Regions from separate parts of the Mesorhizobium sp. M6A.T.Ce.TU.016.01.1.1 genome, predicted to be linked through region 1. Evidence: riboswitches for the same ligand, from Rfam matches in the RefSeq annotation. Region 1 holds a riboswitch; the other holds the start of a gene.
The links. Region 1 has a riboswitch for thiamine pyrophosphate ahead of EOC94_RS21510 (ABC transporter permease). Riboswitches for the same ligand answer to the same signal wherever they lie in the genome.
Positions count from the first base shown of each region.

Region 2: another riboswitch for thiamine pyrophosphate. It lies ahead of EOC94_RS20560 (YkoF family thiamine/hydroxymethylpyrimidine-binding protein); the one in region 1 lies ahead of EOC94_RS21510 (ABC transporter permease).

Region 1 covers NZ_RZTJ01000012.1:128,434-132,649, forward strand. The annotation lists gene EOC94_RS21495 (hypothetical protein) at 1-31, opposite strand, end outside; gene EOC94_RS21500 (superoxide dismutase family protein) at 224-733, opposite strand; gene EOC94_RS21505 (sulfite exporter TauE/SafE family protein) at 892-1,668, opposite strand; TPP riboswitch at 2,008-2,120, shown strand; gene EOC94_RS21510 (ABC transporter permease) at 2,250-3,050, shown strand; gene EOC94_RS21515 (ABC transporter ATP-binding protein) at 3,044-3,805, shown strand; gene EOC94_RS21520 (ABC transporter substrate-binding protein) at 3,802-4,216, shown strand, end outside.
Region 2 covers NZ_RZTJ01000011.1:127,156-131,371, reverse strand. The annotation lists gene EOC94_RS20570 (aspartate aminotransferase family protein) at 1-1,058, shown strand, start outside; TPP riboswitch at 1,406-1,517, shown strand; gene EOC94_RS20560 (YkoF family thiamine/hydroxymethylpyrimidine-binding protein) at 1,508-2,116, shown strand; gene EOC94_RS20555 (hypothetical protein) at 2,387-2,686, shown strand; gene EOC94_RS20550 (MBL fold metallo-hydrolase) at 2,677-3,357, shown strand; gene EOC94_RS20545 (alcohol dehydrogenase family protein) at 3,465-4,216, opposite strand, start outside.

The sequences.
Region 1 (4,216 bases):
AGGGCACACCCATGGGAGAAGTATCGTTCATGCAATCATCCGGCAGTCACAGAATGAACGCCAATTTCGGCGTGATGGCTGCGTTGTCAATCCTCTTCAGGCGCACGAGCGTCCGGCCTATCCTCATGCCAGAGACCCGACCGCGCACGGTGACCTAACCCTCGAGGGTTACGAGCCAGTCAGATCATATGTCGGAGAGGCCTATTACTCGTCTCGGGGCTTTTCACTCGATCACGGCGCAGGCCTGACGATTTCCGGCATCACCGGCAGGCTGGCTTTTGTAGTCGTCCTGTCCGCCGTGGATCATCAATGCCTTGCCTCGTATTGCCGTTTCTCCACCGTCCAGTTTGACCATGCTGTTGAAAGCCTGGGCACGCAAAACGCCGTCGGCGCCGACTCGCTGATTTGGCATGTCGCCCGCGTGCGGGCCTTTTCCAGTGAGATATCCATGTTCGGCATTCGTCGGATTGAAGTGCCCACCTGCCGAGTCATGGCCGGTCTGATGGTCGCACTTTCCGGTTTCATGAACATGGAACGCGACCCATTCACCCGCCGGCAGTCCTGTTACCTCCAACGCGATCAGCACACCCTGCGCCGTCTCGGTCAGCGTGGCCGTTCCGTTCTTCTCGCCAGCCATGTTGACGAATTCGGCTTTCGCGGTCGCGGTGTCCTGAGCCGCTGCAGGCATCGCGACCGCCAGCGCCAATCCTGTTGTTGCAAGCAATTTTTTCATCCACTCAGCCTCCGGTTGTCCAAGGACCCCAAACAACAACGGGGCCTCTTCGTTCCATTTGGGAATGGAGTTTGTCTCCGGCGCGGCCGCCAGAGAAGCGGGGGTGATGCGTGGAACTCGATAGTCTCCGTGTCATGGAGTGAAGTTTCACGACGTGATTACACCAATTCGAAGAGTTCCGCGGTTTGCCAACCTGCCAGCAGCATGATGACAACGCCAACGAGCCTGAGAAGCGTCTTTTCTGCGATTGACTTCACTACCAATCCGGCCATCGGCGCTGCGACTACGCCGCCAACGATCAAGCCGGCAACGGAGAGTAGATTTTCCGTTAGCTCTCCTGCCTCCTCCCAATGGCCCGTTAGTAACGCAAACAAGAAGGTCAGAGACACCGACAACGTGATGAGGAACTCGCTGGCATTGACCGTGCCAATAACGTAGCGGGGCGTGCCGCCAAAACCGAGAAGGCCCGTCGTTACGATGGGTCCCCATCCGCCGCCCCCTGCGGCATCGAGAAATCCACCACCTAGTCCAAGGGGAGGTACCACGCCTGGAGGGACCGGATTGCTTGGGATCCGCCGGAATGACCGGAACAGGAGCCAAGCTCCGACGAGCGCAAGGTATGTGGTCACATACGGCTTCATGACGGCTCCTTCAAACGAGGTGAGCACAAAAGCGCCGAGAACGCCGCCGATCACGCCAAATGGCATCAGCCGCCAGAAAAGCTTCCAGTCAATGTTGCGGTGATAGAGGTGAGCCGAACCTGAGGCCGCAGTGGTAAACAGCTCAGCCGCGTGAACTGAAGCCGAAGCGTGTGCAGGAGACACGCCAAACCCCAGTAATGTTGTCGAGGAAACCACGCCGTAGGCCATGCCGAGAGCCCCGTCCACAGCTTGAGCTACAAACCCCACGAACGCAAAAAGAAGGAATTCTTGCATTTGGCTCTCCAACAAAGTGCGGGTCGTAATTGGCGATAGAGAAACTCGCTACCTACAACGTATGCGATTATATCTTCACGCTTCCACAATTCACCAAACGCGTGGCATCGATAATGGTGACGACGAACGGAAAACGATCCGCTCGACCGACGCCTTTCCCATACCTTCACAGTCATTTAGTTTCTCAGAATATTGAGGGCGATCTCGGACAGGACGCCGGATTGGCATTCTTTTTCTGTTTTGCTCAGATGCCCCTGCGGGTACCTGAACCTCCTCTGACCCTGAGGTTTCACGGGCCGGACGCAGACTTGCAGCTCCACCCTTTATCTGTTTAATTGCCGCCATCCACAGGGGTGCTCCGTATCGTCGGGGCTGAGAGATGGGCTGCAAGCCCGTAAACCCTAGAGCTGATCTGGATAATACCAGCGGAGCGAGGCGGGCGATGTTTTCTGGCGCACAGATTTTTCTTTTTCCGATGTCCGGCGATTTCGTGGGCCCGCCCGAGGACCATATCACGATCGACCTCACGGTCGCGGCCAACGGCCCGACCCCGCGCTGATCTTTCGCGCCGGAGGTCTCGCATGTCTCAGCTCTTCTCCGCCGCGCCGCGAATCGCAGCCTTGTTCGCCAAGGTCGGACCGGCCTTGCTATCGGTCGGCACGCTGGTTTTGGCTTGGGAGCTCTATGCGCGCATTTCGGGCATCTCGCCCACCACGCTGCCGGCGCCGTCACGAGTCCTCGCCCAAGCCATCCAGCAGCGCCAGGCGCTGTTCGACAACACCGTGCCGACCATCAGCGCCACATTGGCGGGTTTCGCCTGCTCGCTGGCCGTTGCCTTCATCCTTTCGGTGCTGATCGACTTCTTCAAGCCGCTGCGCCGCGCCCTGTTCCCGGTATTCATTATCAGTCAGATCCTGCCGCTGGTGGCGATCGCCCCGCTGGTCGTTCTTTGGTTCGGCTTCGGGCTGACGCCGAAAATCATGCTGGTCGCGCTCCTGACTTTCTTTCCCATGCTGGTCGCGCTGGTGCAGGGTTATGAATCGACGGATCGGGACATTTCGGCGCTTCTGAGTTCGATGGGCGCTTCCCGCATGCGCATTTTCCTGCTGGCCCGCCTGCCCTCCTCGCTGCCCTATTTCTTCGCCGGGCTGCGCATCTCGATCACCTATGCCGTGGTCGGCGCCATCTTCGCGGAATATGCCGGCGCGGCCAAAGGGCTCGGCATCTACATGCTCAACGCCAAGAACAATTTCCGACCCGATCTCGTGCTCGCGGCCGTGCTGGTCAGCGCGTTGCTCACGCTGGCCCTGTTTGCCGCCACGGTGCTGATCCAGCGCGCCGCCATGCCATGGGAACGGCTCGATGCCGCGCGAAAATCATGAACAGGCGGCTGGAATTGCGCCAGATCAGCAAAAGTATTGGCGATGTCGACGTGCTTGCCGGCATCACCCTGCATGTCGAGCCGGGCGAATTCGTTTCAATCCTCGGCCCCTCCGGAGCCGGCAAATCCACGATCTTCAGGTTGCTGACGGGCGGTCTCGAAGGCCACGACGGCGGCATCGACTTCGACGGGCGGCCACTGGCCGACGCGCGCCGACCGTTTGCCTTCATGCCGCAGCACGACGCCCTGATGCCCTGGCGCACGGTTATCGACAACACCGCGCTCGGCCTGGAAGTCCAGGGCATGTCCCGTAAGGCGGCGCGCGACAAGGTGGCGCCGCTCTACGGCGAATTCGGCCTTGCGGGCTTCGAGCAAAAGTATCCGGCGCAGCTTTCGGGCGGAATGCGCCAGCGCGCCGCGCTGTTGCGTACCGTCGTTCAGGACCGCGCCATGCTGTTGCTCGACGAACCGTTCGGCGCACTCGACGCCCTCACGCGCACCGGCATGCAGCGCTGGCTTCAGACGATGTGGGACCGACACCGCTGGACCGTCCTGCTGATCACCCACGATGTCCGCGAGGCGGTCTTCCTGTCCGACCGCATCTATGTGCTGAGCGGCCGCCCTGCCCGCGTGCTGCGCGAAGTCGCCATACCTCTTCCGCGCCCGCGCAAGGATCTTGCCTCGCCGGAAGCCAGCGCCATCGAAGCCGACATCCTTCATACGCTTCTCGATCCACAGCCCGCCCAAAGGACATGACCATGCTTTCAAGACGCCTCTTCATCGCTGCCGCATTGATCACCGGGCTCGGACCCGTCACATCCGTCTGTGCCCAGCAGACTGTCACCGTCGCTCTCGACTGGACGCCGAACACAAACCATGTCGGACTCTATGTCGCCCGGGCGAAAGGCTTCTACGCTGAGGCCGGGCTCGACGTGCAGATGCTGCCCTATACCGACACTGCGGCCGGTACGCTGATCGCCAACCGCGTGGCCGATTTCGGTATACTGGGATCCATAGGATTGTTCACCCAACGCACGGCCGGCGCCGACCTCGTCGCCACCTACGCCATCATGCAGACGGAAACCGGCAGGCTGGCCTTCAATGCGGACCGCGCCGATATACAATCCCCCAGGGACCTGGACGGCCTGACCTATGGCGGTTTCGGCA
Region 2 (4,216 bases), on a different contig from region 1:
TGCCGATGAGCAAGGCGTATTTCACCAATTCCGGCTCCGAGGCCAACGACACGGCCATGAAGATGATCTGGTACCGGTCGAATGCGCTCGGCCAGCCGGCACGCAAGAAGATCATCAGCCGCATTCGCGGTTATCACGGCGTCACCATCGCCTCGGCAAGCCTGACCGGCCTGCCCAACAATCACATTTCCTTCGACCTGCCGATCGCCAGTGTGCTGCACACGTCGACGCCGCACCATTGGCGCGAGGCGCTGCCAGGCGAGAGCGAAGAGCAGTTTTCGAGCCGGCTTGCCGACGACTTGGAAAAGCTGATCCTGGCCGAGGGCCCGGAAACCATCGCCGCCTTCTTCGGCGAACCGATCATGGGCGCCGGCGGCGTCATCGTTCCCCCGGCCGGCTACTGGGAGAAGATACAGGCGGTGCTGTGGAAATACGACATCCTGCTCGTCGCCGACGAGGTCATCTGCGGTTTTGGCCGAACCGGCGAGATGTTCGGTTCGCAGACCTTCGGCATCAGGCCTGACATCATGGTGCTGTCGAAGCAGATCTCTTCCTCCTACCTGCCGATCTCGGCCCTGCTGATCAACGAGAAAATGTTCGAGCCGATTGCCGACGAAAGCAATCGGATCGGCACCTTCGGTCATGGCTTCACCGGCGGCGGCCATCCCGTCGCGGCGGCGGTCGCGCTCGAGAACCTGAAGCTGATCGAGGAGCGCGACCTTGTCGGCAATGCGCGCACGGTCGGCGCGCATATGCAGAAACGGCTGCGCAACCTCGCTTCGCACCCGCTTGTCGGCGAGGTGCGTGGCGTCGGCCTGATCGCGGCGGTCGAACTGGTCGGCGATAAGGTGACCAAGACGCCGTGGGAGACGGCCGGCGCGCTGGGCGGGCTTGTCAACGGCTTCATGCAGCAGAACGGCGTCATCTCGCGCAACATGGGCGACGCGCTGGCCTTCTGCCCGCCGCTGATCATCACCGAGCCCCAGGTCGATCAGATGATCGACGCGTTTGAAAGATCGCTCGAAGCCGCGGTCAAGCAGGTCGGATCACAGAGCTGATCAGGTCGTCCAAAGCCAGAGCTGAATGGGCCTTGGTGATTGGCGAAGCCGAAGCGGTATCCAATCTCCCCCCTTGCGGGGGAGATGTCCGGTAGGACAGAGGGGGGTGTGAAGGATCGCCAACTTTCGACTTCAGCCTTGCCAACCCGAATCAGCTTGAGGGCGCGGCTGCGATCGATTGACAGGTCGGAGGGAAGCACCCCCTCTGCCTGCCGGCATCTCCCCCGCAAGGGGGGAGATCGGCAGCTTCGGCGGCGCCGCCAAGCTCGGTAATTGGTCTGAAGCGATTGCTGGGAACGATTGCCCTGGGCCACACTTGAACATCCGTTGCGCGGGTGCTACGTCGCCCATATCGACAGGGGCGCTCCGTATTGCCGGGGCTGAGATGGTGGGTGCAAGCCTTCGGTCCCTCAAGCTGATCTGGGTAATGCCAGCGGAGCGAGGCGACCATGTTTTCAGGTGCACAGATTTCCCTGTATCCGATGTGCGACGATTTCGTCGGCGTCATCCTTGGGGCGCTTTCGGCGCTCGATCCGTATCGACCGAATTTCCGCATCGAGACCGACGACATCTCGACGCTGATCGTCGGCCCGCCGGAACAGCTTTTCCCGGCCATGCGCGACCTCTTCGCATCGGCGGCGGCGAGTGGCGTGCATTGCGTGTTGTCGGCGACGGTGTCGCGCGGCTGTCCGGGCGAGCCTGACGATCCGATCTGCACACCGATTTCCGGCAGCAGCCACGAGCTGTCCCTGGCAGAGCGCATCGGCGCGGCGCGGGCGCATGTCGACAGTGCGAAAAAGCTCGGACAGGAGGTCGCCGCGCAGTTCTCGCTCTATCCGCTCGGCAAGGGCCATCACATGGACGAGATCTACGGCTGCATCGACTTCCTCAAGACTTCGGGCGTCTTCGACAGGTCGAAGAATTTCTGCACCAAGCTGAGAGGCGATGCCGGACCTGTATTCGCGACGCTGTCGGAAGCCTTCCTTCGCTTCGGCGCGCCGCAAGGCCATGTCGCGCTCGACCTCACCGTGTCGGCGAACAGCCCGAGCCCTTGTTAGGGCGTGTCGATATTCGGGGTGATGCCGGCCTGCGAGCGGCGGTTTCCTGCGATACTCACGCACCCAAAAAGTGCGCTCCGTTCCCGTTCTCGGACCCCACCATTCTCGGCTCGGCGACGACGTCGATCGGCCGGCCCTCGGCCGCCGCGTTCACCGCGGCGGGATCGCGCTCAGGTGATGTCTCAGTTTAACTTGCGGCTCACGACCCAGCCGACCTTGTGCAGTGCCGACCGCCGTTGATATGCTCGATCATTCCGTCAGCGGGGAAGGATGTTCGATATCTCGCGTCGCGACCTGACACTTGGCGCAGCCGGTGCTCATGCTGCGTTTGGGCTCCACAAGCCGATCACGTTTGTCGACGCGGCCCGCGCTCAACACGCCGTCGCTCAACCTTTCCGAAAATACAAGGTTGGCGACATTGAAGTCTTTTCTCTGATTGATGGCATGCGTGACGTTCCCCTGCGGGAGGGTATGGTCAGGAATGTCAGCGTCGAACAGGTCAAGACGGCGTTGCGTGGTGCCGGTTTCCCGACAATCAGGCGCCCCTGCGGTTTATCGTCATGGCGCTAAAGCTGCGCGATCAAGTGGTCCTGATCGACTCGGGTACCGGCGGTCATCCGATTTATGATGAGGGGAACGGCCGGCTATTCGAGAGCATGGCTGCGGCGGGCCTTGACCCCAAGGCAGTCAAGACAATCCTGATCTCCCATCTGCACGGCGACCACATTTATGGCCTCATGAACAATGAGAGCAATGCGCAGGTCTTCCCGGATGCCGACATCGTGGTGCCCGCCGAGGAATTGAAATGGTGGACGCGCCCGGGAGTCGAGTCGATCGATCTCGGACCGACGCGCAAGGGCCTCGCTCAGCGCATTCAGGCTACGGTGGCTACGTGGAAAAACGTCAGGACCTTTGAGGGAGAACCAGAACTCCTACCTGGCGTGCACGCCGTTCAGGCCCCCGGCCATAGCCCGGGAATGGTCGCGCATCTGGTCACCTCGGGCGGCAAACAGCTCCTGATCAGCGCTGACGTGGTCAATCTTGCGCCCCATGTTTCAACAAATCCCGAGTGGCAGCTTGCTATCGACCAGGATCCGCAAATGGCCGTCGAAACGCGAAGGAAGATCTTCGATCGCGCGGTCGCCGACAAGCTCACCATTTCGGGTACTCACTGGTTGATGCCGAACGTCGGCACGTTGTCCAAGGATGGCAACGGCTACGTATTCGCAGCCGACGGGTAATATCACAGTACCCGCTGCCAACTGGACGACGACGGCTGCCGTGCCGGACGAACCGGTCGGCGTCAGACGTCGAACGCAGAACCAAGCGAGAGCGATAATCTTGGCTATCAACGGGTCGCTGCGAGATCCGAAATGGCGTCTGGAACGACCACCAGCTTGCCGACGAAATCCTTGGCGATGAAATCCGCTTGGGCGCGGTGGAAATCGGAGAGCCTGTAGACGCCGCCGACCAGCGGCCGGATCTTCTTGTCTTCGATGTAGCGAACAATACGGCGGAAGTCGTGCCGCGTGCCCTGGCTCGAGCCGTGCAACTGCAACTGCTTGAGATACATGGTGCGCAGATCGAGCTGCACGACCGGGCCGGCAATTGCGCCGGCTGTGGTGTAGCGGCCTTCGGGCCTGAGGATGCGCAGCAGATCGTTGAAGATCGCGCCGCCGACCAGATCGGCAACCACGTCGATCGGCTGGCCGCCGGTTGCCTCATTTACCGCAGCCGGCAGGTCGGTCACACCCCGGGTGATCACCGCCTCGGCGCCGATGTCGAGCACGGCCTGTTCCTTGCCCTTGCCGACGACTGCATAGGGGACGGCGCCGCGCGCCCGCGCCAGCTGCACGATGCCGGAGCCGACGCCGCCCGACGCGCCGGTGACCAGCACGCGCTCGCCGGCCTTCAATGCGGCACGTTCCAGCATCTGCTCGCCGGTGAGATAGGCGCAACAGAAGGTGGCGAGTTCGACATCGGTCAACTCGGTGTCGACGACATGGGCGTTCTCGGCCGGCACGGTCTGATACTCGGCATAGCCGCCGTCACGGCCGTGGCCCATATAGTCGATGTCGGCGAGTGAATCGTCGTCGCGGT